DNA from 3 places in the Pseudomonas sp. NPDC087690 genome. Region 2 is predicted to be linked to each of the others. Evidence: riboswitches for the same ligand, from Rfam matches in the RefSeq annotation. Region 2 holds a riboswitch; each other region holds the start of a gene.
What was found. Region 2 has a riboswitch for cobalamin ahead of ACIPIZ_RS06540 (ABC transporter substrate-binding protein). Riboswitches for the same ligand answer to the same signal wherever they lie in the genome.

Region 1 (9,697 bases), on a different contig from region 2:
GCCGCCGGCGATTCGAACAAGCCATGCAGGTATGTACCGATCACCTGCCCGTCCAGACTCTGCGCACCATCACAACGACCGTCATCCAGATACACCGCTGCACTCTCCAGCGCCGGCCCGCTGGTCACTCCCGCATGAATCTCATAACCGCTGACTACGGCATCTTCCAGCGCCAGCCGCCCCCGCACATTGCGCAATTGCTTCTCGGCTTCAAGCGTCGTTTCAAAGGCCAGCAAGCCCAAACCAGCACTCGAACCGGGAGCGCCTTCGAGGCCGAGCGGGTCGTGCACCTGTTCGCCGAGCATCTGCAGACCACCGCAAATCCCCAGCACTTTGCCGCCGTAACGCAAATGCCGGGCGATCGCAGTGTCCCAGCCGTTGGCGCGCAGATACGCCAGATCGCTGCGCACGCTTTTCGAGCCCGGCAGAATGATCAGATCAGCGGGAGGGATCGCCTGCCCCGGCCCGACAAATTGCAGGTCGACCTGCGGATGCAGGCGCAGCGGATCAAAATCGGTGTGGTTACTGATGCGCGGCAACACCGGCACCAGCACTTTCAGAACCTGCTCAGCCTTGTCAGTCTGGCGCTGGTCGATGCCGTCCTCGGCCTCCAGATGCAGATCCATCACGTACGGCAGCACGCCCACCACCGGTTTGCCGGTGCGCTGTTCCAGCCAGTCGAGGCCCGGTTGCAGCAAGGCGATGTCGCCGCGAAAACGGTTGATGATGAAACCTTTGACCCGCGCCTGTTCGCTCGGCGAAAGCAGTTCCAGCGTGCCGACCAGATGGGCAAAAACCCCGCCGCGATTGATATCGGCAATCAGCAGCACCGGACAATCCACCGCTTCGGCAAAACCCATGTTGGCGATGTCGCCGGCACGCAGATTGATCTCCGCCGGCGAGCCAGCACCTTCGACCATCACCAGTGGATACGCGGCGCTGAGTCGCTCATGAGAAGCCAGAACAGCTTGCATGGCGATGGCTTTGTAGTCGTGATACGCCACGGCATTCATCGACGTCACCGCGCGACCATGAATGATCACTTGGGCGCCGGTGTCGCTGTTCGGTTTGAGCAGAACAGGGTTCATGTCGGTGTGCGGCTCAAGAAACGCCGCTTGCGCCTGCACGGCTTGCGCTCGGCCAATCTCGCCACCGTCGGCTGTCACCGCGCTGTTGAGCGCCATGTTCTGCGGCTTGAACGGCACGACCGCCACACCCTGACGTGTTGCCCAGCGGCACAGCGCCGTGACCAGTGTGCTTTTGCCGGCATCGGAAGTGGTGCCTTGCACCATCAGGGTGGTCATGGGTTGTCCTTGGTGAAAGCGATTAAAGCCTGTTCCAGACGCGCCTCTTCAGCCGCATCAGCCGGCAAGCCGAAGCGCAGGCTGCTGTTGTGCGTGAAGATGCGCAGGAGAATGCCGCGTCGGGCCATGAATTCGTGCAGCGCTGGCGCCTTATCAGTGACCAGCCACTGAAACAACGCGCAGCCGCCCTGCGGTTTGAAGCCGTAGCGTTCAAGCAGTGCGGCCAGCCGCTCGCTCGCTTCTTCGCTGCGAATCCGCTGGCGTGTGTGGCCTTCAGTGTCTTGCAGACACGCTTGCCCGAGCACCCGTGTCGGCCCGCTCACCACCCATGGCCCGACCTGTTCGGCGAGCAACCTGAGCAACTTGCGCTCGGCCAGGACAAACCCCAAACGCACACCGGCGAGGCCAAAAAACTTGCCGAATGAACGCAGCACAATCAGCCCGACCTGATGCGCGTGAGCCGCCAGGCTCAGGTGCGGCGTGTTGTCCATGAACGCTTCATCGACCACCAGCCAGCCACCGCGCTGCGCCAGTCGCGCATGCCAGTCGAGCAGCCGTGCCGGTGTCAGGCTCAGGCCGGTCGGATTGTTCGGATTGACCACGACCAGCACGTCGAGGTTATCGAGAAAGAACTCGACTTCCTGCTCCAGCACTTCGCGCACGATGTAGCCACTGCGGCGCCAGGCCTCGGCATGCTCGGCATAGCACGGCGATAAAACGCCAACCTTGCCAGCGCGACGCAAACGCGGCAGCAACTGAATGGCCATCTGCGAACCGGCCACCGGCAGCACTTGCGTGGCACCGTAGTAATCGCACGCCGCCTGCTCCAGACCGTCATCGGTTTCCGGCAGGCGCGCCCAGGCGCGCAGCGGGATGTCCGGGATCGGGAACGGCCACGGCGCAAGACCGCTGGACAGGTCGAGCCAGTCCGCCTCGGCGATGCCGTAATCGTGCGCCGCCTTGCGCAGCCGGCCACCGTGCTCAAGCATAGAATTCAGCCCCAACGCAAAGAATCAGCAGCCATAACCATACGCCGCGCTGGACCAATTGCCAGCCACGGTCGATGGAGTCGGCATCGGCCGGTTGCCCTTCGCCGAGTTGCGGACGCTCATGCAGTTCACCGTGATAAATCGCCGGCCCACCCAATTCCACGCCCAGCGCACCAGCGCCAGCCGCCATCACGGGACCTGCGTTAGGGCTATCCCACTTCGGTGCCTGTGTGCGCCAGCACTTAAGCGCGAGTCGGGTTTTGCCCAATAGCGCGTAGGTCAACGCCACCAGACGCGCAGGAATGTAGTTCAACACGTCGTCGATTTTTGCCGCTGCCCAACCGAAACGCTCGAAGCGTTCGTTGCGATAGCCCCACATCGCATCGAGCGTGTTGCTCAAGCGATAGAGCACCACGCCCGGGGCTCCGGCGACGACAAACCAGAACAGCGCGGCAAACACCGCGTCACTGCCGTTTTCCAACACTGACTCAGTGGCAGCGCGAGCGACAGCAGTGCTGTCGAGTTCATCGGTCTGACGACTGACCAGATAGCCGACTCGCTTGCGCGCCTCATCCAGATCATCCGCGCGCAAGGCTGCGGCTACCGGCGCGACATGCTCGCCGAGGCTGCGCATGCCGAGGGCGCAATACAACGCCAGAATCTCGACGACCCAACCCACATACGGCGCCCAGGAAAACGCCGTGGCGAGCAAGGTCAGCGGCACCACCGCGATCACCCACGCGGTGACGCCATGGCTGCGCCAGCCCCGCCCACCGGCGTTGAAACGTTGCTCGATGCGCCCGGCAAAATTGCCGAACGCCACCAGCGGATGCCAGCGTTTCGGTTCACCCAGCAGCGCATCCAGCGCGACCGCGGCGACACTCAACAACGCCACACTCATTGACTCACTCCCCAATAATTCTCAAACAGCAACTCATTGAGCGGACGCGCCTGCGCCCACCCTTCGAGTACCAGCATCGGCGCCGGATAGAATTCCTTGACCGGGCCCAGACATAAAACGGCCAGAGGCTTGGCACCTTCGGGCAACTTCAGCAAATCCGCCAACGCCTGCGGCTCGAACAGCGAGACCCAGCCCATGCCCAAGCCTTCGGCACGCGAGGCCAGCCACAGATTCTGGATCGCGCAGGACAGCGAGGCCATGTCCATTTCCGGCAGCGTGCGGCGCCCGAAGATGTGCTTTTCGCGATCATCCATCAGCGCCGCAACCAGCACTTCGGCGCAGTCACTGATGCCTTCGACCTTGAGTTTCATGAACTCGTCACTGCGCTCGCCGAGGGCTTCGGCGGTGCGGATGCGTTCCTCTTCCACAAGATTCTGGATCTCGCCGCGCAGGCTACTGTCGCTGATGCGGATGAAGCGCCAGGGCTGCATCAGGCCAACGCTTGGGGCCTGGTGGGCGGCTTCCAGAAGTCGGCGCAACAACTCCGGTTCGACGCTGCCACCGGTGAAGTGGCGCATGTCGCGGCGTTCGGCGATGGCTTTATAGACGGCTTGGCGCTCGGCTTCGGAGAATGCGTTGTCGGTCATGGCCCTTTCGCGAGCAGGCTCGCTCCCACAGGGGATTGCATTTCGTCAGGCACGACATCGCCCACTGCAGGAGCGAGCCTGCTCGCGATAGCGTCCTCAAGGGACGGTGCAAACAATGCTGCGATAGCCACAGGATTCGACGGAAAATAGAAGTGCACATAAGAAGCCGTCATCCGCCCTTCCCGATAAACCGCCTCAGCACCACGCCCACCATTCGGACTCAAGCCACGCGCAATCGGCGTCAGTTCGGTAGTCGTCAACGAATGATGATAAGTGTGCCCGCGCAACGAACCTTCCGGCAGATCCACCGCTTGCAGCGCCAGTGCCGCCAGACGCTTTTGCATCACCGCGTCGCCCTTGAGCAGTCCGACCAATTCGGTGCGAGTGCCTTCAACGTCCGTCAAAGAGTCGAGCAGATACAACATGCCGCCACACTCAGCGAGCAACGGCTTACCCGCTGCATGATGCGCGCGAATCGCCTCAAGCATCGCGGTGTTCTGCGACAACGCAACATGGTGCAATTCCGGGTAACCGCCGGGCAGATACAGACTGTCTGCCTCAGGCAATTGCGTATCGCGAATCGGTGAGAAGAAGCTCAACTGAGCACCCATCGCGCGCAGCAGATCCAGACTCGCGCCGTAGGTGAAGGCAAACGCCTCATCACGCGCAACGGCAATGCGCACATCCTTCAGCAGCGGCTCGACAGCGATAACATCCGGTGCGGCAAATTCTACGGCCGGTGGCAGCGCTACCTCGCAACTACTGGCCAGTGCGTCGGCAGCGGCGTCGAGACGCACATCAAGGTCATTCAACTCGCTGGCCTGAACCAGACCGAGGTGACGACTCGGCAATTCGATGCCAGTCTCGCGCGACAACGCACCGTACCAACGCAGACCTTCGGTGAGGCTGCCTTCGAGCAATTGCGCATGGCGCAAGGTTCCGACACGATTGGCCAACACACCGGCAAACGGCAGATCCGGCTGATACTTCGCCAAACCTAGCGCCAACGCACCAAAGGTCTGCGCCATCGCCGTGCCGTCGATCACCCCGAGCACCGGTACACCGAAGTGCCGCGCCAGATCGGCACTCGACGGCGTGCCGTCGAACAGGCCCATCACGCCTTCGATCAGAATCAGATCCGCCTCGGCAGCGGCTTCCCACAACAGACGACGACTTTCCTGCTCGCCGACCATCCACATGTCCAGTTGATACACCGGCGCACCGCTGGCGCGCTCGAGAATCATCGGGTCAAGAAAGTCCGGGCCGCATTTGAACACGCGCACTTTGCGCCCCTGATTGCGATGCAAACGGGCGAGCGCAGCGGTGACGGTGGTCTTGCCCTGACCGGAGGCCGGCGCGGCAATGAGCACCGCCGGGCAGTGACGTGGCTGATTCAAAGTTCGACGCCTTTCTGCGCTTTGATGCCGGCCTGGAAGGCATGTTTGAGCATGCCCATTTCGGTGACCGTGTCGCCCATTTCGATCATTTCCGGCTTGGCCGCGCGACCGGTGACGATCACATGCTGCATCGGCGGACGTGCCTGCAGATCGCTGAGCACCTGATCGAGATCGAGGTAGCCGTGCTTGAGGGCGATGTTCAACTCGTCGAGCACCACCAGGCCGATCGACGGATCGCGCAGCAGCTCGCGGGAGACGGCCCAGGCGGCTTCGGCGGCAGCGATGTCACGTTGGCGGTCCTGGGTTTCCCAAGTGAAACCTTCGCCCATCACGTGGAAGCGCACTTGCTCGGGGAAGCGGCGGAAGAACAATTCTTCACCGGTGCTGTTGCGGCCCTTGATGAACTGCACCACGCCGCACTGCATGCCGTGGCCCATGGCGCGGGCGAGCATGCCGAACGCCGAGCTGCTTTTGCCTTTGCCGTTGCCGGTCAGCACCAGCACCAGGCCGCACTCGTCGGGCGAGTTGGCGATGCGTTCGTCGATCACGGCTTTTTTGCGCTGCATACGCGCCAGATGGCGTTCGTCGCGCTCGGGGGAATCAGTCATGGGGGAGCTCTCCGTTGGGGCTGGATAACGGCGGGCAGGCACAAGAATAGACGGCAAAAAGCCTGGCATCGCCCACCGTGATGCCGCTGGATGGATCAGGCCGGTCTCCGGGCTCATGAGCGGCGCTTGGCCTGGCTGCGCGCCTTCCCGCTTGTTTCGAAGCAGTGGCTCAAGGCGCAGCTTTTACTCATTTACCGTTGCGGGGGCAGCGCCGGGATCGTGATCGTTCTTCGCTTGAAGACAACCCTCACCGGCTTCCCTGTTTCACTCTGTCAACCGCAGTCACAGAGCACCTGAAACAAGCCGCGAAGGTTAGAGGGTTGGGGGTGGAGCGTCAATTAAAGAGGGGGCCAGCGGGCGAATAACTGCCGTCGATCAATTATCTGGCGCCAATCTTGTGCCACACTGATACAAATGATATCAAAGAGCCATGCTTTTCTCGAAAAAGCCACCACAACAATAAGGATGATGACGATGCAAGGCATGATCATCAGCAACCCGCGCCTGGAATTCATGCGCCCGGTGCTTGAACGCTGGTTTGACTGTATCGACCGTTACAACGCCGTACGCGGCGACAGCGACACGCCTTACTGGCACGACGAGAAAGCCAATCTCGGCTTGCTGACCGCAGCAGCCTGGATGGCCGAATTGGTCACTCTCAACGACACTGCCACGCGCAAACAGAATGAAGAAGGCGAGCGCAATGCCCGCGCCGACCTGTTCCTCGCCGGCGCCGATGACCGCGCTTACATCCAGGCCACGCAGCGCTGGCCCCGGGTGAATAATCTCAACCTGACCCAAGCTCTCCTCGACATCACCAGCGATGCGAAACGCATCAGCTTTGCCAGCGACCTCAAACTTGGCTGCCTGTTTGTCGCGCCGCAAAAAGCCCAACACAGCGCCAGCCCCGAAGAGCTGCAAGACATGGTCGACGACCTGCAAAAGGAGCACACCTGCGCGGTCGCCTGGTATTTCCCCTACGCCTACCGCAAGTTGCGCAGCGAGGCTGGCAACTATCATCCGGGCATCGCCGTGCTGTTCAAGGAAGCCCGCGGCTGAGCAGTTGAACCATCGGGCTTGCGCCCTCCTCTATGATTAGGAATGCATTCATAGGGAAGATCAGCAATGCGCAAGCCCCAGCTCGTTTTCGTCATCGCTTTCGCCGGAGGGCTCGCCGCCTGCGGTGAGAGCTCCAGCCTGCAAGTCTCCGATGGCACCGGCCCGTCACCGAAGCTGCCCGAACCGAACAAGACCCTGATCCCGACGGTGAACATCGCCCCGGCGATCGGCTGGCCCGAAGGTGCCAAACCGACGGCAGCGGCGGGTACGCAAGTCGCGGCCTTCGCAGAAGGTCTCGACCACCCGCGCTGGCTCTATGTGCTGCCCAATGGTGATGTACTGGTGGCGGAAACCAATGCTCCACCAAAACCCGACGACAGCAAAGGTATCAGGGGCTGGGTCATGAAGACCGTGATGGGCAAGGCTGGCGCCGGCGTGCCGAGCCCGAACCGCATCACCTTGCTGCGAGATGCCGACCACGATGGCGTGGCCGAAACCCGCACGGTGTTTCTGCAAAACCTCAACTCGCCTTTCGGCATGACGCTGGTCGGCAATGACTTGTACGTCGCCGACACCGATCGTCTGTTGCGCTTCCATTACGAACCCGGTGCGACCGAGATCAAGACGCAACCGATCAAGGTCGTCGATCTGCCCGGTGGTACGTTGAATCACCACTGGACCAAAAACGTCATCGCCAGCAAGGACGGCAGCAAGCTGTACGTGACAGTCGGCTCGAACAGCAACGTCGGCGAAAACGGTCTGGATAAAGAAGAAGGTCGTGCAGCGATTTGGGAAGTGGATCGGGCAACCGGCAATCACCGGATCTTTGCTTCCGGTATTCGCAACCCGAACGGCCTGGCGTGGGAGCCTGCCAGCGGTGCGTTGTGGACGGCGGTCAACGAGCGTGACGAGATCGGTAGCGACCTGGTACCGGACTACATCACTTCGGTAAAGGACGGTGGTTTTTATGGCTGGCCGTTCAGTTATTACGGGCAGCACGTCGATGTGCGCGTCGAGCCGCAAAATCTCGACCTGGTGGCCAAGGCCATCGCTCCGGATTATGCCGTCGGCCCGCATACCGCTTCTCTCGGTCTGACGTTCGCCGAAGGCAACACCTTGCCGGCGCAGTTCAAGGAAGGCGCCTTTATCGGCCAGCACGGCTCATGGAATCGCAAACCGCACAGTGGCTACAAAGTGATCTTCGTGCCGTTTACCGGCGGCAAGCCGAGCGGCAAACCGGTGGATGTGCTGACCGGTTTCCTCGACAAGGACGAGAATGCTTTGGGTCGACCGGTGGGTGTGGTGATTGATCAGCAGGGTGGTCTGCTGGTGGCGGATGATGTCGGCAACAAGGTGTGGCGAGTGTCGGCCAGCAAATAATTTTCGCCATGCACAAGCAACTGTAGGAGTGAGCCTGCTCGCGATGGCGGTCGATCAATTCAACATTGATGTTGAATGTGGCACCGTCATCGCGAGCAGGCTCACTCCTACAGGGGATTGTGTGTGTGGCTGGATTACGGGTTATGCGCCAGATGCTCCGGCTGCAACACCCGCTTGGCGCTCAGATACGCCTTCTGCCAATACGCCTTCGACAGGCTGTCCAGCTTCACCGTGCCGCCCGTGGCCGGCGCATGCACAAAGCGCCCTTCTCCGACGTAGATCCCCGCATGACTGACCTGCGAGCCGCCATTGGTAGCGAAGAAGATCAGATCGCCAGTCTGCAAGCCTTCCTTGCCGACATTCGGCGCCTGCATGACGATCAGCTCACGCGTCGAACGCGGCAAAGAGATGCCCGCCGCATCACGGTAGACAAAACCGATCAGCCCGCTGCAATCAAACCCTGAATCCGGCGTGTTGCCGCCCCAGCGATAAGGCGTGCCCACCAACCCGAGCGCGCGAAACAGCACGTCCTCAGCAGCCGGCGAGAAAGCCTGGGAAGGGCCGAACACGACCGGCGCGCGAACCACCGGCGCAGGCGGCGGAGTACGGCTGGCGCAAGCGCTGAGCAGCGCTGCGAAGAACATCAATGCGAGGCGGGCCGACATGGTCATAAGCAGAACATCCTGATCTGGCTGCGGCTTTCTCTGCCGGATGGACAGAAAACAAAACCGCCTGCGGAGCACGCAGGCGGTTTGCCATCAAACTAGTTTCAGGATTCTAGCGGCTATACGACAAACTTCAAGTAAGACTTTAACTTCACCTTGTAAAGTATAGGTCTACTCCGTTGCCGGGAGCCTGATTGTCGCCGCGAATGCAGCGACATCGAGGGAATTACTTGCGAGCGGTGACCACGGTCGGGGCCATGGCGAGTGCACGCTTGGCTTCGATGAAGGTCTTGCTCCAGTAGCTGTCACCCAGGCTGTCGATGCGAACACCGCCGCTACGACGACTGCTGGAATGAATGAACTGATTGTCGCCCAGATAGATACCGGCGTGACTGACACGACCGCGACGACCGTTGGTGGCGAAGAACAGCAGGTCGCCCGGCTCGAGGTTGCTACGCGAGACCAGCGGCGCATCCACGTTGATCATTTCGCGAGTCGAGCGTGGCAGGTTCATGCCGGCTTCTTCGCGGAACAGATAACCGATGAAACCGCTGCAGTCGAAACCGGCTTCAGAGGTACCGCCGAAACGGTAACGGGTACCGATCAGGGACATGCCGCGTTCGAGGATGCTGTCGGCCAGAACAGGAAGCTGATAAGGCTTGCTGCCGTTGAATTCGTTGAGTTCTTTTTCGGTGTCCAGCTCTTCCTGATAAATAACGGAAGACTGGGCCGTGGCGGAATTTTTAA
Region 2 (9,697 bases):
AACTCAACAGCCGCGAAGCCATCGTGCACGCCATCGTCAAGGGCATCGGCATCGGGTTTGTCTCGGCCGTCGAGTACGCCGAAACACCCGGCACCACCCCGATCACCTTTGTCGGCCACCCGTTCTTTATCGAATACCACCTGTGCTGCCTCGGTATCCGCAGGAACCGGCCAGTAATTGCCGAACTGTTTGATGCGAATCCACCGCTGACCTGATCAGCACTGACCCTTGAACCGCCTACCTCATCACCGAGGGACGGTCCACGCTTACCTGAAAACGGAGATTGACCATGCAGTACCAACAACCGACTCACCTGCAAGCCGCGATCCTCGACTGGGCCGGCACCGTTGTCGATTTCGGCTCGTTTGCACCGACGCAGATATTCGTCGAGGCCTTTGCCGAGTTCGGCGTCGCCGTGTCGCTGGAAGAAGCGCGCGGGCCGATGGGCATGGGCAAGTGGGATCACATCCGCACCCTGTGCAACCTGCCGCAGATTGCCGAGCGTTATCGTGCGGCGTTCGACCGCTTGCCGAGCGATGACGATGTGACGGCGATCTACGAGCGCTTCATGCCGTTGCAAATCGAGAAAATCGCCCTGCATTCGGCGTTGATCCCGGGCGCACTCGAAGCCATTGCGGCGTTGCGCAACAAAGGTTTGAAAATCGGCTCGTGCTCCGGTTATCCGGCGGTGGTGATGGCCAAGGTCGTCGAACTGGCGCGGGAAAATGGCTACGTCGCTGATCATGTCGTCGCCACCGATGAGGTGCCGAATGGCCGGCCATATCCGGCGCAGGCATTGGCTAACGTGATTGCCTTGGGCATCGATGACGTGGCAGCTTGCGTCAAGGTCGACGACACCTGGCCGGGGATTCTCGAAGGGCGCGCCGCCGGTATGTGGACGGTGGCGTTGACCTGTTCCGGCAACGCACTGGGCCTGACCTATGAGCAATACAAGGCGTTGCCGTCGGATCGACTGGCAGAGGAACGTGCGCGGATCGGCAAGATGTTCGCGCCTTCACGTCCGCACTACCTGATCGAAACCATCGCCGAACTGCCTGAGGTCATCGACGACATCAACGCACGCCTGGCGCGCGGCGAAACCCCGCAAGCCTGCTGACGCATCCCCCTTACCCCTGATCGTTCCCACGCTCCGCGTGGGAATGCAGCCCGTGACGCTCCGCGTCACTGGACGCGGAGCGTCCCTAGAGGCATTACCACGCGGAGCGTGGGAACGATCAGTTCGCGGCATTGCCAAATCGCGGGCAAAAAAAAGCTGCCAAAACCGGCAGCAAAAACTTTAAGAACACGCGATGTATTGGCCTCAGCATAGACGCCGGATAATGACAGTGTCATGACAGCCGAAAATTCATTCAACCGCCCCTGCCCCGTCATCAGGATGTCATCAAGATCACGGCAGAATCCTCGCAAACCGTCTTGAGCCTCGCGACGGATGCTCTGCAAGGATTCCCATGAAAGACGACGCCTCGCTGTTTGCCGCCATCGACCTGGGTTCGAATGCCTTTCGCCTGATGATCGGCCAATCGGTGCGCTGTCGAAAGGGCTTGCAGATTCAGGAAGTGAAAACCTTGCGCGAACCGGTGCGTCTGGCCGAGGGTTTTGACGGCGGCGTGCTGGATGCGTTGGCACTGGATCGTGGCTGGCAGGCGTTGGCGCGGTTCGGTAAAAAACTGCGCGGTTTCGAGGCCGGCCGGGTTCGTGCGGTGGCGACCAGCGCCGTACGCGAGGCCGATAACGCGCAACTGTTTCTGGCCAGTGCCGAACGGCATCTGGGCTTTCCCATCGATGTCATTTGCGGCCATGAAGAGGCGCGGCTGGTCTATGCCGGCGTGACTCACGCCTTGCCGAGCGCCGCAGACATGCGCCTGGTGGTCGACATCGGTGGCGGCTCCACCGAGCTGATCCTCGGCCAGGGTTCACAGCCGTTGCTCACCGAAAGCATCGCCATCGGCAGCGGCACGCTGAGCACGCGGTTCTTTCGCGGCGGTGATCTGTCCGCCGGCGCGCTACAGGAAGCCGAACGCTTCGCCATCCTGCAGTTTGAAAGAGTTGCACGACGCTACCGTGCTCAGGGCTGGCAGCAGACCATCGGTTCCTCCGGCACCGCACGCATGCTCGCCAAAGTGCTCAAGGCCAATCGTCTCAACGACTTCGGTCAGGACGGCATCACCTACGGCGGGCTGCTGCGCCTGTCGCTGCTTTTGCTGAAAGTGAACAACGTGCACCAGCTCAAGCTCGCCGGCCTGCAACCCCATCGCCAAAGCATTCTGCCTGGTGGGCTGGTGTTGATGCTGGCGGCCTTCAAAGTGTTCGGCATTGCGCAGATGGTGCCCTCCGAACCGGGCCTGCGTTTAGGCGTGCTGCACGGTTTGATGAGCCAACACTAATCCTCGCCACGGCAGATTCGTCTCCCCTTCAGCGGCTCGATCGACTACCATGCCGCCGCCGGTTCCCGAACGGGAATAATAGGGAATCCGAGGTGCTTGCTCAGCACTGATCGGAACTGCCCCCGCAACTGTAGGTGCCGAGCCTGCTCCACGACTGCCACTGGGTGAATCCCGGGAAGGCCGGAGCCAGGCGATGACGCATCAGTCAGGAGACCTGCCGGCACAGTGACTACTAACCGGCGGGGTGTCCGGGAAGGACATCGTGCCGTGCGCGTCTTTGTTTGATGACCGGCCTTGCGCTGTTTTCCTGACCGCGTTCGATGGTGTGTTTCCAGACCGTACTCTCCCGCTCCCCGTACGGTTCCCTCGGAGACTGCCCCATGCTGCTGCCCCGCATCGCCACCCTCATCACCGGCCTGACCCTTGGCGCCTTGGCGCAGGCGGCCCCGACGGTGTATCCGCTGACGGTCGAGAACTGCGGCAGCACCCTGACCTTCCAACACGCACCGACGCGCACCGTGACCATCGGCCAGGCCGGCACGGAAATGCTCTACGCCATGGGCCTGGGCGACAAAGTCGTCGGCACCTCGCTGTGGTTCAACAATGTGCTGGCCAAGTACAAGCCGCAGGACGACAAGATCGAGCGTCTGGCCGATAACGAACCGAGTTTTGAAGCGGTCATCGGCAAGCGCCCGGAACTGGTCGCCGTGGAGCTGGAATGGATGGTCGGCCCGCAAGGCGCGGTCGGCACCCGCGAGCAGTTTCATGAATTGAAGATTCCGACGTACCTGCTGCCCTCCGATTGCGAAGCCAAGGACAACCTCGTTGGCGCCGACGGCACGCGGCTGGCACCGTTTCGCATCGATACGATTTACAAAAGCGTGAGCCAACTGGCGCAAATCTTTGATGTGCAGGATCGCGGGCAGCAGCTCAATGATCAGCTCAAGGCCAGCCTCGCCAAATCCATCGCCACCGCCCAGGGCAAACAGCTCAAGGACGCCAGCGCACTGGTCTGGTTCTCCAGCGCCGAAATGGACATCGAGCCGTTTGTGGCCGGGCACAAAGGCATTCCCGATTTCATGCTCAGCACCCTCGGCGTGCGCAACGTGGTGGAGTCCGATGAAGAGTGGCCAACGGTTGGCTGGGAAACCATCGCCAAGGCCAACCCGACCTTCCTGGTCATCGCGCGCATGGATCGTCGACGCTTTCCCGCCGACGACTATGAAAAGAAACTTGCCTTCCTGCGCAGCGACCCGGTGACGCGCAACATGGACGCGGTGAAACACAACCGCATCATCATTCTCGACGCCATGGCCATGCAGGCCAGCCTGCGCATGTTCGACGGCATCGAGCAACTGGCCACGGCCATCAACGGCTATGACCTGTCGCAATGAGTGCCAGCCTGATCCGCACGCTGCTGGCCCTGGCGACACTGTTGATGGCAGTGGTCGCTGGCGTGGCCATCGGTGAAACCTCGATTGAACCGGGCGTGGTCGTGCAAGTGCTGGCGAACAAATTGTGGGGCGCCGGGTACGCGCTGGATCCTATCGACGAAGGCATCGTCTGGAACTATCGCCTGACCCGCGCACTGGTCGCGGCCGCATGCGGTGCCGGACTGGCGACGTGCGGGGTGATTTTGCAGTCGCTGTTGCGCAACCCGCTGGCCGATCCCTATCTGCTGGGGATTTCTGCCGGCGCTTCGACCGGTGCGGTGATGGTGGCGTTACTCGGTGTTGGCGCCGGTATCATCTCCTTGTCAGTCGGTGCCTTCGCCGGTGCAGTCACGGCGTTCGTGCTGGTAATTGTGCTGGCGCGGGTCAGCGGCTCGGCCAGTGGCACCGGGCAGATCATTCTCGCAGGGATCGCCGGCTCGCAGCTGTTCAATGCGCTGACGGCGTTTCTGATTACCCGCTCGGCCAGTTCCGAACAGGCGCGCGGCATCATGTTCTGGCTGCTGGGTAATCTTGGCGGGGTGCGCTGGCCATCGGTGTGGCTGGCAGTGCCGGTGGCCGTGGCGGGATTGGTCGTGTGTCTGTGGCATCGGCGGGCGCTGGATGCGTTTACCTTTGGCGCCGATTCCGCTGCGTCCCTGGGAATACCGGTGCGGCGCGTACAGATTTTGCTGATTGGTTGTGCGGCGCTGGTGACGGCGGTGATGGTGTCGATTGTCGGTTCGATCGGTTTTGTCGGGTTGGTAATTCCCCACGCCGCGCGGCTGTTGCTCGGCACCGGGCATGCTCGGCTGTTGCCGGCCAGTGCGTTGGGTGGCGCGGTGTTTCTGATTGCCGCTGACGTGTTGTCACGCACCTTGATCAAGGGTCAGGTGATTCCCGTCGGGGTGATTACCGCACTGGTCGGGGCGCCGGTGTTTGCCCTGATTCTGGTGGGTCGGAGATCGGCGCGATGAGCAGTGTTCTGAGTTGCGCCGGGTTGACCTTCAAGGTACGCGGCGCCGAGTTGCTCAACGGTGTCAGCCTTGAGGTTCAGCGCGGCGAAACCCTGGGCATCGTCGGACCGAATGGCTCGGGCAAATCCACCCTGTTGAAGTTGCTGGCCGGGCTACGTGAACCGAGCGCTGGCGAGGTCCTGCTCGAAGGTCAGCGCCTGGGCATAATGGCCCGGCGCAGCATTGCGCAAAAGCTTGCGGTGGTCGAACAACAGGCCGACACCGATGACGGCATCCGCGTCTTCGATGCGGTGGCGCTGGGACGCACCCCTTGGTTGTCGGCGCTGCAACCGTGGTCGCAGGTGGACGACGCCATCGTTGAGCAGGCGTTGACTGACGTTGACGCGATGCACCTGCGCACCCGTCTCTGGCGCAGTCTGTCCGGCGGCGAGCGACAACGGGTACACATCGCTCGGGCACTGGCGCAGCGACCGCAAATCCTGTTGCTGGACGAGCCGGCCAACCACCTCGACATTCAGCATCAACTGACCATTCTCAACGTGGTGCAAGCGTTGCCGGTGACCACGCTGATCGCTCTGCACGATCTTAATCAGGCGTTGAAATGCGATCGTCTGGCGGTGCTGGAGCGCGGGCGACTGGTGGCGTTGGGCGAACCCTTGACGGTGCTGACACCGCAGCGCTTACAGGAGACGTTCGGGGTCAGGGCGCACTATTTGACGGACCCGTTTGATGGGGCGCAGATTCTTCGATTCCACTCATGACGGCGTGCATGTGCGTGGTCTGCCAGACCGGGTCAGCGTCGACGTCAATAATCTCGAAACCCTGCCGTTGCCAAAACGCGATGGCCCCCGGCAGAAACGGATGGGTGTGCAGGTAGATCACCTCAACTCCGTCGGCGAGTGCCAGTTCCTTGAGTGATCGATACAGCGCGCCGGCCAGCCCTGAGCGGCGCTGCGATGGCAAGACAAACAGACGGACGATTTCCACCACTTTAACGTCCGGATAGAGCAAGTGCGGGAAGCGCCGGTCATAGGCGAGATAGCCGATGGAGGCAACGATCTGCCCTTCGTGGCGAGCGATCAGAAAGCGCCCTGCCCCACGCAGATAAACCTCGGCAAAACGCGCCAGATCATCAGGCATGCCGGTCGCGCTGAGCTTGGGGAAAAGCTCGGCACGGGCCTTTAGTACAAAATCAAGAACTTCAGGAATGTCGGCGTCGGAAACAGCCTGGATAACGGGTTGATCACTCATGTAGCGGCAAACACCTGGACTGCGGCTGGGCACAGTAGCAACAGCCTCCCGGCGATGCCATGAGAATTCCCGTTTCTGAGAATACATACACACCCCCTGTAGGAGTGAGCCTGCTCGCGATAGCGGTGTGTCAGTCACCGATGATTTGACTGACACACCGCTATCGCGAGCAGGCTCACTCCTACAAGGGGTTGTGTGCATTCAGGTGATTCAGGTGTTACGCCAGCTCTTTGCGCAGCTGGCGGGCGGCGGTGACCATGTGCACCAGCGCCGCTTCGGTCTCCGGCCAGCCACGGGTTTTCAAACCGCAATCCGGGTTGACCCACAGCCGCTCGGCAGGAATGCGCTTGGCGGCCTTGCGCAACAGGTTGGCCATTTCCGAAGCGTCCGGAATGCGTGGTGAGTGGATGTCATAGACGCCCGGGCCAATTTCGTTCGGGTAAGCGAAAGCTTCGAAGGCATCCAGCAGTTCCATGTCCGAACGCGAGGTTTCGATGGTGATCACGTCGGCATCCATCGCCGCAATCGATTCGATCACATCGTTGAATTCGCTGTAGCACATGTGCGTATGGATCTGGGTTTCGTCACGCACACCAGAGGCGCACAGACGGAACACTTCGGTCGCCCAGTCCAGATAATGCTGCCACTGCGCCTGACGCAACGGCAGGCCTTCACGGAATGCTGCTTCGTCGATCTGCACGATCTTGATGCCGGCGGCTTCCAGATCGATCACTTCGTCACGGATTGCCAGCGCCAGTTGCCGAGCCTGTACCTCACGGCTGACGTCTTCACGCGGGAACGACCACATCAGCATGGTCACCGGGCCGGTCAGCATGCCTTTCATGACCTTGTCAGTCAGGCCCTGGGCGTAGCGGATCCACTCGACCGTCATGGCTTTCGGACGACTGAGGTCGCCGAAAATCACCGCCGGTTTCACGCAGCGCGAACCGTAACTTTGTACCCAGCCGAAACGGGTGAACACGTAGCCGTCGAGTTGCTCGGCGAAGTATTCGACCATATCGTTGCGTTCGGCTTCACCGTGCACCAGCACATCGAGGCCCAAACGCTCCTGGATTTCCACCGCATGGCGAATTTCGCTGTGCATGGCTTCGGTATATTCGGCCAGGGTCAGTTTGCCTTGCTTGAACGATTGGCGCGCGAGGCGGATCGATGCAGTTTGCGGGAACGAACCGATGGTCGTGGTCGGGAACAGCGGCAGATCCAGGCCAGCGCGCTGCTTGGCAATGCGCTTGGCAAACAGTGATTGACGCTGGCTGTCCTTGGCGGTGATTGCCGCCACCCGAGCCTGAACGGCAGGCTTGTGAATACGTGGCGACGCCGCGCGGGCGGCCTGCACCGAACGGCTCTCGGTCAGTGCACGCAGGACTTGCGGCGCTTCGGGCTGGTTGACAGCCTGAGCCAGCACAGCCACTTCTTCGCACTTCTGTACGGCAAAGGCCAGCCAGCTTTTCAGCTCGGCATCGAGTTTGTCCTCACGACCGAGATCCACCGGGCTGTGCAATAGCGAACAGGACGGCGCAACCCACAGGCGATCACCGAGACGCTCATGTGCGTGCTGCAAAGTCGCCAAGGCACTTTCCAGATCGCAGCGCCAGACGTTACGGCCATTGACCACGCCCAGGGACAACACTTTATAAGCCGGCAAGCGATCAAGAATGGTCGGGTATTGCTCCGGTGCGCGCACCAGATCAATGTGCAAACCGTCGACCGGCAGGTTGGCGGCCAGGCCAAGGTTTTCTTCCAGGCCACCGAAGTAAGTCGCCAGCAGCTTCTTCAGCGGATCGCGCTGGATCTGGTTGTAGGCACGCTCGAAAGCGTTCTTCCATTCTTGCGGCAGATCGAGCACCAGAATCGGCTCGTCGATCTGCACCCACTCCACGCCTTGAGCGGCGAGACGCGCGAAAATCTGCCCGTACAGCGGCAGCAGGCGATCAAGCAGTTCCAGCTTGTCGAACTCGGCGCCCTTGGCCTTGCCCAGCCACAAATAAGTCAGCGGGCCGATGATCACCGGTTTGACATTGTGACCCAGTGCGCGAGCTTCTTCGACTTCTTCAAAGAGTTGATCCCAACCCAACTGAAACTGTTGATCCGCGCTGAATTCAGGGACCAGGTAGTGATAGTTGGTGTCGAACCACTTGGTCATTTCCTGAGCGTGTGCCCCGCCGCAGCAACTGTCGCTGACGCCTCGGGCCATGCCGAACAGGGTGTGCAGGTTGGTTTTGCCGTCGTGCGGACGGAAGCGCTCAGGGATCACACCGAACATCAGCGAGTGGGTCAGCACCTGGTCGTACCAGGCGAAATCACCAACCGGCAGCAACTCGATGCCGGCGTTTTTCTGCAAGTCCCAATGGGCCTTGCGCAGTTCGCGACCCACTTCACGCAGGCCGGCCTCGTTCAGTTCTCCTTTCCAGAACGCCTCTTGCGCTTTCTTCAGTTCGCGGTCGCGACCGATGCGCGGAAATCCAAGGGAATGGGCCAGTGCCATAACAAACAACTCCAATGTCTTGTTGATGGTGGCCATTGTCGGCATCGGTCGTTAGTGAGACAAACTCAATTTAATCTTGATCAACACAAGTTTCCCTCATGATCAAATGATCACAGCCAGACGCCTGAAAGCACTCCAGAGCTGAGCGAGCGCCCGACGGCTGAACAGTTTTTGCAGCAGGAAATTTCTCGGCAATTCAAGCTGTTCGTCGCCATGAAGACGCCCTTTGAAAACTCGATGACGCCTCCGTATAAACGCACCCGAAAGTACCCCGGCAGGTCTTTGATTTCGATCTATCGTTAGATCGAAATGGCTGAATTGGCGACCGACTAAAGGTTGCGACAGCCGATGTCTGAGCCTATGTTGCACGCGAGTCTTTTCCCCGCGAACGGAACGCGATCAACACCACAAAGAGGTGAAGAAATGTCAAAGGAATCACGCCCTGCCGTACTTGGGCTGATCGGCAATACTCCACTGGTTCAAGTCACCCGCTTCGACACCGGGCCTTGCACGCTGTTTCTCAAACTCGAGTCGCAGAACCCCGGTGGTTCGATCAAGGACCGCATCGGTCTGGCCATGATCGACGCCGCTGAGCGCGATGGTCGCCTGCAACCCGGCGGCACGATTGTCGAAGCCACCGCCGGCAACACCGGCCTGGGCCTGGCACTGGTTGGCCGCGCCAAAGGCTACCGCGTGGTGCTGGTGGTACCGGACAAAATGTCTACCGAGAAAGTCCTGCACTTGAAGGCCATGGGCGCCGAAGTACACATCACCCGCTCCGACGTCGGCAAGGGTCATCCCGAGTATTACCAGGACGTCGCCGCCCGTTTGGCGAAAGACATTCCCGGCGCATTCTTCGCCGACCAGTTCAACAACCCGGCCAACCCGCTGGCCCACGAGTGCAGCACCGCGCCGGAGATCTGGGCGCAGACCGAACATGATCTGGACGCCATCGTCGTCGGTGTCGGTTCGGCGGGCACGCTGACGGGCCTGAGCCGTTTCTTCAAACGTGTGCAACCGGATCTGGAAATGGTCCTGGCCGACCCGGTCGGTTCGGTGATGGCGCAATACAGTCGCGACGGCTCCCTGCCGACGCCCGGCTCATGGGCGGTGGAAGGCATCGGTGAA
Region 3 (9,697 bases), on a different contig from region 2:
TTCGCTGCACCTCCTCTCGCTGTGTTTGGCTGCGCCAAACGGTTGCTGCGCTCCCACGCCCGGATCAATCCCTCCACTCAGCCTTCCGACGTCGCCTTACAGATCAAGAGCTGCAGCCGAGCTAACGCTCATCCTGTTGAGTGGTAAAGAGCACAGCGTGGTCGGCTTTGGTTTTGTGGTGGATTCGCCCCTCACCCCAGCCCTCTCCCGAGGGAGAGGGAGCCGATTTTTGGGCTTTTCAAAATGCGCGTTCGACGCGGTATCGCACGTCGGCGTACCTCGCCCAAACAACTCGATCAGTCCCCTCTCCCTCCGGGAGAGGGCTAGGGTGAGGGGCTCGTGATCTGGCTTTGGCTCTTGATCTGGCTTTTGATCTGGCTTTTTTGCCCCTTCGGCAGGCCGAGCGGAGGTGTTCATCCGGGGGTAGGCGCGCAGCGCCGTGCGGCGCAGCCGCATTCATCGAGAGGAGGTGCAGCGAAGCAAACCGTAGGCGATGCCCCCGGATGGACACCGTAGCGAGGGAACACTGAGCCTCAGCGAAGTGCCGTACGCCGGGGCAAAGCCTTTTGGTTCCTTTTTGGCGTTTGAAAAAGGGACTCGCTGTAAGAGCGAAACCGCCAGCGGCAGCACCCACAGCAACGGATACGCCCCAAAAACCAAAACTCAACGCCCATTGACCCACCCTTAGACGATGCGTAGCCTTGCGCTTTCGAGGTTCTTCGGCCGCTGCCGAAGCTAAGAAGGGAACGCGGTCAATGCCGCGGCTGCCCCCGCAACTGTGAACGGCGATGTTCGCTGCCACGCCACTGCCAGCTCAACCGATGAGCCCGCGGGAAGGCGCAGCAAACGCCAGGCCCTGCGCCTGAACGCCGTCAGCCAGGAGACCTGCCTCGTCACAGATTCTCACTACAACCGGGCGGGGTGATCCGGTGGCGAACTCTCCAGGCATGCGCGTGCGTTGCCGGTTCTCGTCCCGTATGCCCGCCGCTTGCCAAAGGGCATACCGATGAAAACACTGGCCAAACTCCCCGTCACTATCGTCACCGGCTTTCTCGGCTCGGGCAAAACCACGCTGCTGCGCCATATGCTCGACAACGCCCAGGGCCGTCGCATCGCGGTGATCGTCAACGAGTTCGGCGAGTTGGGCATCGACGGTGAAATCCTCAAGCAATGCACCATCGGTTGCACCGAAGAAGAAGCCACCGGTCGCGTTTACGAACTGGCCAACGGCTGCCTGTGCTGCACCGTTCAGGAAGAATTCTTCCCGGTGATGCGCGAACTGGTCGCACGTCGCGGCGATCTCGACCACATCCTCATCGAAACCTCGGGCCTGGCCTTGCCGAAACCGCTGGTGCAAGCCTTTCAGTGGCCGGAAATCCGCAGCGCCTGCACCGTTGACGCGGTGATCACCGTGGTCGACAGTCCGGCCGTAGCCGCTGGAACCTTCGCAGCATTCCCGGATCAGGTCGATGCCCAGCGCAAACTCGACCCGAACCTGGATCACGAGTCGCCGCTGCACGAACTGTTTGCCGACCAATTGGCCAGCGCCGATCTGGTGATTCTCAACAAGGCCGACCAGACCAGCCCGGAAGACCTCGCTCGCGTGCGCGCTGAAGTCGCCGAAGAGCTGCCACCGGCGGTGAAAATCATCGAAGCCAGCAACGGTCGTCTGCCGCTGGACGTGCTCATCGGCCTTGGCGCCGGTTCCGAAGAGCACATCGACAGCCGCCACAGCCATCACGATCACCACCACGGTGAAGGCGATGACGATCACGATGACCACGATCACGACGCCTTCGATTCGATCTCCATCGAACTGCCGCAAGCCGATGAAAGCCTGCTGCTCGACGCCCTGACGCAACTGGTGGTCAAGCACGGCATCCTCCGTGTCAAAGGTTTCGCCGCCATTCCAAACAAGCCAATGCGTTTGCTGATCCAGGGCGTTGGCACGCGTTTCGACAAACATTTCGACCGCCAGTGGGGCGCTGATGAAGCGCGCGTCACGCGCCTGGTTTTGATCGGTCAGCAACTCGACGCCGCGCAACTCGAAGCGCAATTGCGCGCCGCGCTCAGCGTTTAAATCATGCACCTGCTCAGGACTCAGCCCGGCGGATTCGTCTCGGATGACAACATTGCCGACCTAGGCCAAACCCCCGCCGAGCTGGTGATCCTGTGCAGCGGCGACTCAAGCCTGGCGCTGCTCGCCGAAGCCGCGCAGCAGTTGCCGGAAGATTACCCGAGCCTGCGTCTGGCCAACCCGATGCAGGTGCAGAATCACGCTTCGGTCGATCTGTACGTCGACGAAGTGCTGCGGCATGCCAAGGTGATCCTGATTTCGCTGCACGGCGGCATTGCCTATTGGCGTTATGGCGTCGAGCGTTTGGTTGAACTGAGCGATCGTGGCGTGCAGGTGATTCTGGTGCCGGGCGATGATCGGCCCGATCCGGAACTCAGCGACCTGAGCACCGTCAACGCCGAAGATCGCGACCGGCTCTGGCAGTTTTTGCGTCAGGGCGGCATGGGCAATGCGCTGGATTTCTTCCGTTGCATGGCCAGCCGTTGGCTCGGCCGCGATTACGTCTGGGAAGAACCGCAAACCCTGCCGCGCACGGCGATTTACCACCCGACTAAAAACACCGCTGCATTGAGTGACTGGCAAGCCGAATGGCTGCCTGAGCAACCGGTTGCGGCAGTGTTGTTTTACCGCTCGCATCTGCAAGCGGCGAACACCGCGTTCATCGATGTTTTCTGCCAGCGCTTGCAGGCAGCGGGGCTTAATCCGCTGCCGATTGCGGTGGCCAGTTTGAAAGAACCCGGCTGCCTGGCGGTGGTCGAGGATTGGCTGGATGAAGTCGAGGCGGGGGTGATCCTCAACACCACCGGTTTCGCCCAGTCCAGCCCCGAAGCGCCGCATCTGCGGCCGTTTCGCCGCAACATTCCGGTTATTCAGGCGATCTGCGCGCAGGACAACGAGCCCGGCTGGCGCGACAGCGAGCAGGGTCTGGGCCCGCGCGATCTGGCCATGCACATTGCCTTGCCGGAACTCGACGGGCGCATCATCAGCCGGCCGATCAGCTTCAAGGATCTGGCCTGGCGCAGCGAGCGCAGTCAGTCCGATGTGGTCTGCTATCGCGCGCAGCCTGAGCGCATGGATTTTGTCGCTGAACTGGCGCGGCGCTGGATCGATCTGGCGCGGGTGCCGAATGGCGAAAAACGCATCGCGTTGATTCTCGCCAACTACCCGACCCGCGATGGGCGCATCGGTAACGGCGTCGGTCTCGACACGCCGGCGGCAGCGCTGAACATCCTGCGAGCATTGCAAGCCGAGGGCTATCCGATCACGGCAGAGTTGCCGGACAGTGGCACTGAGTTGATCCAGCGATTGCTCGGTGGCGTCAGCAACGATCTCGACACAATGGACCTGCGCCCGTGCCAGCAAAGTCTGGCGATGGACGCTTATTTGGCCATGTTCAATGCGCTGCCCGAAGCCAATCGCACTGCCGTGATTGAGCGTTGGGGATCGCCGCAAAACGATCCGATGTGCCGCGACGGGCGGATGATGGTCGCCGGTCTGCGCTTCGGTCTGACCTTCGTCGGCATTCAACCGGCGCGTGGTTATCAGGTCGATCCGAGCGCGGTCTATCACGATCCGGATCTGGTGCCGCCACACGGCTATCTGGCGTTCTATTTCTGGTTGCGCAACACCTACGGCGCGCACGGCGTTATTCACGTCGGCAAGCACGGCAATCTCGAGTGGTTGCCGGGCAAAGGCGTCGGCCTCTCGGAGAATTGCTGGCCGGATGCACTGCTCGGGCCGCTGCCGAATATCTATCCGTTCATCGTCAACGACCCGGGCGAGGGCGCTCAGGCCAAACGACGCACGCAAGCGGTGATCATCGATCACTTGATGCCGCCGCTGACCCGCGCCGAAACCTACGGGCCGTTGCGCAATCTGGAGCTGTTGGCCGACGAATATTACGAGGCGCAACTGCTCGATCCGCGCCGTGCCCGTGAGTTGCAGCGCGACATCCTGCAACTGGTGCGCGACACGCAGATTGATCGTGAACTGCAACTGGATGCGGGCCTGGACAGCGACGCCGATGCGGCGATCTGGCTGCCGCGTCTGGACACGTATTTGTGTGATCTGAAGGAATCGCAGATTCGCGATGGTCTGCACATTTTTGGCGAGTCACCGACGGGGCGACTGCGCATTGATACGTTGTTGGCCTTGCTGCGGATTCCGCGAGGGGACGGAAAAGGCGCGCAATCGAGCCTGCTGCGGGCATTGGCCAAGGCGTTTGAACTGGGTTTCGATCCGCTCGACTGCGCGTTGGCCGAGCCATGGACCGGCCCGTGCCCCGAAGCGCTGCAAGCGCAAAGCAACGAATCCTGGCGCACCGCCGGCGACACCCGCGAACGCCTCGAACTGTTCGCCACTCAACTGATCTCCCAGACACTGCAATCCCCTTGTAGGAGTGAGCCTGCTCGCGATAGCGGAGTGTCAGTCGCTGAAGATTTACCTGATCCACCGCTATCGCGAGCAGGCTCACTCCTACAGGGACCGCGTTGGGCGGAGGTCAGTGCAATCATTCAGAATCTGCGCGACGTCGTCGCCCCACGCCTGGACGCCTGCGGCCCGGCTGAAATGCGCGGTCTGCTCGACGCCCTCGGCGGTCGTTTTGTCCCCGCCGGCCCCAGCGGCGCACCGAGTCGTGGCCGCCTCGACGTCCTGCCCACCGGGCGCAACTTCTACTCGGTCGACGTGCGCAACCTGCCGACTACGACGGCGTGGCGCATCGGTTTCCAGTCGGCCACGCTGATTCTCGAACGGCACTTGCAGGATCACGGCGATCACCTGCGTCAACTCGGGCTGTCTGTCTGGGGGACGGCGACCATGCGCACCGGCGGCGACGACATCGCCCAGGCCATGGCCCTGATGGGCGTACGTCCGGTATGGGCGACAGGCAGTCAGCGCGTCGATGACTTCGAGATTTTGCCGCTGAGTCTGCTCGACCGTCCGCGTGTCGATGTGACCTTGCGTGTCTCGGGATTCTTCCGCGACGCCTTCGCCAACCTGATTCGCCTGTTCGATGCCGCCGTGCAAGCCGTGGCAGCGCTGGACGAGCCGGATGATCTCAATCCACTCGCCGCCAAAGTACGCGCCGAACGCGAGGCGCTGCTGCAATCGGGTCTCGATGAAGACACCGCGCGGCGTCAGGCCGGATGGCGAATCTTCGGCGCCAAACCCTGCGCTTACGGGGCCGGCGTGCAGGGCGCGATCGACGGGCGCCTGTGGCAAACCCGCGAGGATCTCGCCGAGGTCTATCTGAACTGGGGCGCTTACGCCTATGGCGGTTCGGATGAAGGCACGGCTGCCCGCGAGCAATTCGTCCAGCGCCTGAGCCAAGTGCAAGCGGTGCTGCAGAATCAGGATAACCGCGAGCACGACTTGCTCGATTCCAACGACTATTACCAGTTCCAGGGCGGCATGCTGGCTGCCGTCGAAAGCCTGCGCGGCGAAGCAGCGGCCAGTTATCACGGTGATCACAGCCAGCCGGATCTGCCGAAGATTCGCACCTTGAAAGAAGAGCTGAACCGCGTGATCCGCTCGCGGGCAGCCAATCCGAAATGGATCGATGGCGTCAAACGCCACGGCTATAAAGGCGCGTTCGAAATGGCGGCGACGGTCGATAACCTGTTTGCGTTTGATGCGACCACGCAGTTGATCGACGATCATCAATACGCGCTGCTCGCCGATGCTTATCTGCTGGATCCGGCGACTCGGGAGTTTGTTCGCGAACACAATCCCCATGCCCTGCGCGATATGACCGAACGGATGCTGGAAGCACAGCAGCGCGGGATGTGGCAGGAACCGGGGGCTTATAAAGAGGCGCTGGAGAATCTGCTGTTGGATATTGAGGAAGATATGTAGCGTCCTCAGGAAAGTCACCCCCTCACCCCAGCCCTCTCCCCCAAGGGGGCGAGGGGAAAAGGGAGCCGATTTGTGTGCTGTTCAGAATCGAAGTCAACTCGATAACTCAGGTCGGCGTACCTTGAAAGAACACCTCGGTCAGTTCCCTTTCCCTCTGGGAGAGGGCTAGGGTGAGGGCCACCCCGACTGACACACCACCACCCAAGAACACCCACGACCACGACAGAGAAAACCCAAATGACCGACACCCCGCATTTCCCGCTCTCCGCCGTGGTCGGCGCCAATGACCTGAAACTTGCTCTGTGCCTCACCGCCATCGACCCGAAAATCGGCGGTGTGCTGATCGAAGGCCCGCGCGGCATGGCCAAATCCACGTTGGCCCGAGGCCTGGCCGATCTGCTTGCCAGCGGCCAGTTCGTCACCTTGCCGTTGGGCGCCACCGAAGAGCGCCTGGTCGGCACGCTGGACCTCGATGCCGCACTGAGCGAAGGTCGCGCGCAGTTTTCTCCCGGTGTGCTGGCCAAGGCGGACGGCGGCGTGCTCTACGTCGACGAGGTCAATCTGCTGGCCGATCACTTGGTCGATCTGCTGCTCGACGTCGCCGCCAGCGGCACCAACCTGATCGAGCGTGACGGTATTTCCCATCGGCACTCGGCGAAGTTCGTCCTCATCGGCACGATGAACCCGGAAGAAGGCGAATTGCGCCCGCAATTGCTCGACCGCTTCGGTCTGAACGTTGCCCTCAGCGGCCACACCGCGCCCATCGAACGGGGCCAGATCATCCGGCGTCGACTCGATTTCGACAGTGATCCGCAAGGCTTCTGTGGGCAATGGCAAGGCGAACAACAAGCTTTGCGCACTCGTTGTGAACACGCTCGCGCGGCCTTGACCAACATTGCGCTGGACGATACTGCGTTGGCACAGATCACCGAACGTTGTTTTGCTGCCGGGGTGGATGGCCTGCGCGCTGATCTGGTTTGGCTGCGTGCGGCCCGTGCCCACGCGGCATGGCGCGGGGCAGCGGAGATTGGCGAAGAAGACATCGACGCCGTGGCCGAGTTTGCCCTGCGCCATCGTCGTCGTGAGCAACCGCCAACGGCTCCGCAACAGTCTGCACAGTCGCCGGCCGAGACTCAGGCCACAAAGCCGAGCGAAGGGCAGGGCGAGTGGGGCGACATGCCTGCGCCCGCCTTAGCCACTGGCGCCCGCCGCGAAGTGCCGAGCTGGCCGCTACCAAAAAAGCCGTAAGCATTCGCCCCCGATCCGCAGCGGGGGCGAATGCCAAACCCCGGGCCGGACAACTGGACGGTGGACGTCAGGGCAAACGCCATGCGGCCCGCAGCGGTACGGTGAACTGGCCGGGCACCTTGCTCAATGGGCGTCCTCGAGTGCGTGAAGATCTGCTGTTCCAATTGCGCACGCGTTCGCCCCATGAACTGTGGCTGGTGATCGTCGATGCGTCGGCTTCGACTCGTCGTCATCATGCCTTGAGGGACGCCAAGGGCTTGCTCGCGCAGTTGTTCGATGACGCCTATCGACAGCGTGCGCGGTTGGCATTGTTGACCGCCAGTGGCACCACGCCGAAATGGCAGGTGCAGGGTTTGAAAGCGTCCAGCGGACTGCTCGTCTGGCTTGATCAGTTAGGCGCGGGTGGCGGCACACCGTTGCTGGCGGCGCTGGCGCAGGCACAGCAATGGTTGACGGTTCGGCGCAAGCGCTTTCCTGCCGAACAACAGCGATTGCTGGTGGTCACCGATGGGCGCTTGAAGGATCTCGGTGCGATGTCGGCAGTAGCCTGTCCGGGGCTGTTGATCGACATTGAGCGCGGGCCGATTCGACTAGGGCGGGCCAAGGAACTGGCGGCGGCGCTCGAGGCGGATTATCGGCATATCGACGAACTTTGAAGGTTGCGGTGTCTGAGCGGGCCTCTTCGCGGGCAAGCCCGCTCCCACAGGGTTCGATGTCAAACCAAGCATCACATTCACATCTGAGACTTCTGTGAGAGCGAGCCTGCTCGCGAAGCTTTTCAGCTTGATACAGATTTTGAAATGATTTGCCGCTGTAGGAAATGTTCCCAAAGCCTGTACGCTCCAAGGCCATTTTTCATTCAGGATTTGCATGAACACCCTCTTGGAACCTCCCAGTTGTAGTTCCCCCACGCGCCATTGCGCGGTCTTGACGCACTCGCAGCATCCGGTTTTCCGACACCCGACTATCGTTGTTAACGCGGCTCTTGAGCCTTCGCGTTGCGCTTTGCCGTGTCCGGCAGCCTGAATTCACTGAAGAGAGATCGAGACGTTTTATGGAATGGTTAGCGGATCCCACGGCCTGGTTAGGCCTGTTGACATTGATCGTGCTGGAACTGGTGCTGGGTATCGACAACCTGGTGTTCATCGCAATCCTTGCGGACAAACTGCCACCGCATCAACGTGACCGCGCGCGGATCATCGGCCTGTCGTTGGCACTGATTATGCGTCTGGGCCTGTTGGCGAGCATTTCCTGGCTGGTCACCCTCACGCAGCCGTTGTTCGAAGTCTTCGACAAGAGCTTCTCCGGCCGTGACTTGATCATGCTGTTCGGTGGTGTGTTCCTGTTGTTCAAAGCAACGATGGAATTGCACGAACGCTTGGAGGGTCACATTGGCGAACGGTCGACGAATACCGCGTATGCCTTGTTCTGGCCGATCGTCGCGCAGATCGTGGTGCTCGATGCAGTGTTCTCTCTCGACGCGGTGATTACCGCCGTGGGCATGGTCGATGAGCTCGCGGTGATGATGATCGCGGTGATCATTTCCATTGGCCTGATGATCGTTGCCAGCAAACCGTTGACGCGCTTCGTCAACGCCCACCCGACGGTGATCATGCTGTGTCTGGGCTTCTTGATGATGATCGGTTTTGCCCTGACCGCTGAAGGTTTGGGCTTCCACATCCCGAAAGGTTATCTGTACGCGGCCATCGGTTTCTCGATCCTGATCGAGGTGTTCAACCAGATTGCCCGCGCCCGACGCAAGCGTTCGATGCAGGGCCTGCGCCCGATGCGCGAGCGCACGGCCCACGCGGTCATGCGCTTGCTCGGTGGGCGCAAGTTGGCGGTGGAAGAGGTTGGCGAGGAGATTTCCGACCTGCTGGATGATGGCGAGGCACCGACTGCCGAGCTGTTTGATCGCCGCGAACGAGTGATGATCAGTGGCGTGCTGCAACTGGCGGAGCGCCCGATCCGCGCCCTGATGACCGTGCGCGCCGATGTCGACAGCATCGATCTGGCTGATGACGCGGAGGCGATTCGTACGAAGTTGATGCATTCGTCCTACTCGCGCCTGCCGTTGATTCGTGACGGTGCGGTGGATGAACCCTTGGGTTTCGTGCACAAGAAAGAATTGCTCAAGGAATACTTGGCCGGTAATGAACCGAATCTGGAGCATTTGGCCCGCAAGACCGTCAATCTGCTCGACAGCTACTCGATTCTGAACGCGCTGGAGCAAATGCGCGGTGCGTCGACGCACATCGCCTTCGTGGTCAATGAATTCGGTGATTTTGTCGGTGTGTTGACCATGACCGACATCCTTGAATCGATTGCCGGTGAGCTACCCGATGCCAGTGAAATCGAAGGCCCGGACGTCGTCGAAGAGCAGGGCGGATTTATGGTCAGCGGTGCATTGAACCTGACGCGGGTTCGCCAGCGCACCGGTTTTGGCGCTGAGCCGACCGAGGATTACCAGACCATGGCCGGGTTGGTGATGAGCCTGCTGGACCGCTTGCCGATGAA

Region 1: it holds a riboswitch for cobalamin, as region 2 does, so the genes downstream of both, cobO (cob(I)yrinic acid a,c-diamide adenosyltransferase) here and ACIPIZ_RS06540 (ABC transporter substrate-binding protein) in region 2, are expected to answer to the same signal.
Region 3: it holds a riboswitch for cobalamin, as region 2 does, so the genes downstream of both, cobW (cobalamin biosynthesis protein CobW) here and ACIPIZ_RS06540 (ABC transporter substrate-binding protein) in region 2, are expected to answer to the same signal.

Annotation. Positions count from the first base shown of each region.
Region 1 covers NZ_JBIUVX010000035.1:22,947-32,643, forward strand. The annotation lists gene ACIPIZ_RS23610 (cobyric acid synthase) at 1-1,304, opposite strand, end outside; gene cobD (threonine-phosphate decarboxylase CobD) at 1,301-2,293, opposite strand; gene cbiB (adenosylcobinamide-phosphate synthase CbiB) at 2,286-3,194, opposite strand; gene bluB (5,6-dimethylbenzimidazole synthase) at 3,191-3,841, opposite strand; gene ACIPIZ_RS23630 (cobyrinate a,c-diamide synthase) at 3,838-5,238, opposite strand; gene cobO (cob(I)yrinic acid a,c-diamide adenosyltransferase) at 5,235-5,846, opposite strand; cobalamin riboswitch at 5,927-6,158, opposite strand; gene ACIPIZ_RS23640 (hypothetical protein) at 6,321-6,905, shown strand; gene ACIPIZ_RS23645 (sorbosone dehydrogenase family protein) at 6,972-8,285, shown strand; gene ACIPIZ_RS23650 (C40 family peptidase) at 8,420-8,956, opposite strand; gene ACIPIZ_RS23655 (C40 family peptidase) at 9,177-9,697, opposite strand, start outside.
Region 2 covers NZ_JBIUVX010000002.1:519,204-528,900, reverse strand. The annotation lists gene ACIPIZ_RS06560 (LysR substrate-binding domain-containing protein) at 1-215, shown strand, start outside; gene phnX (phosphonoacetaldehyde hydrolase) at 290-1,117, shown strand; gene ACIPIZ_RS06550 (hypothetical protein) at 1,183-1,461, opposite strand; gene ACIPIZ_RS06545 (Ppx/GppA family phosphatase) at 1,470-2,405, shown strand; cobalamin riboswitch at 2,448-2,642, shown strand; gene ACIPIZ_RS06540 (ABC transporter substrate-binding protein) at 2,786-3,799, shown strand; gene ACIPIZ_RS06535 (iron ABC transporter permease) at 3,808-4,812, shown strand; gene ACIPIZ_RS06530 (ABC transporter ATP-binding protein) at 4,809-5,573, shown strand; gene ACIPIZ_RS06525 (GNAT family N-acetyltransferase) at 5,512-6,063, opposite strand; gene metE (5-methyltetrahydropteroyltriglutamate--homocysteine S-methyltransferase) at 6,281-8,569, opposite strand; gene ACIPIZ_RS06515 (pyridoxal-phosphate dependent enzyme) at 8,993-9,697, shown strand, end outside.
Region 3 covers NZ_JBIUVX010000001.1:581,932-591,628, reverse strand. The annotation lists cobalamin riboswitch at 696-908, shown strand; gene cobW (cobalamin biosynthesis protein CobW) at 1,007-2,080, shown strand; gene cobN (cobaltochelatase subunit CobN) at 2,084-5,932, shown strand; gene ACIPIZ_RS02720 (ATP-binding protein) at 6,170-7,180, shown strand; gene ACIPIZ_RS02715 (VWA domain-containing protein) at 7,099-7,836, shown strand; gene ACIPIZ_RS02710 (transporter associated domain-containing protein) at 8,235-9,697, shown strand, end outside.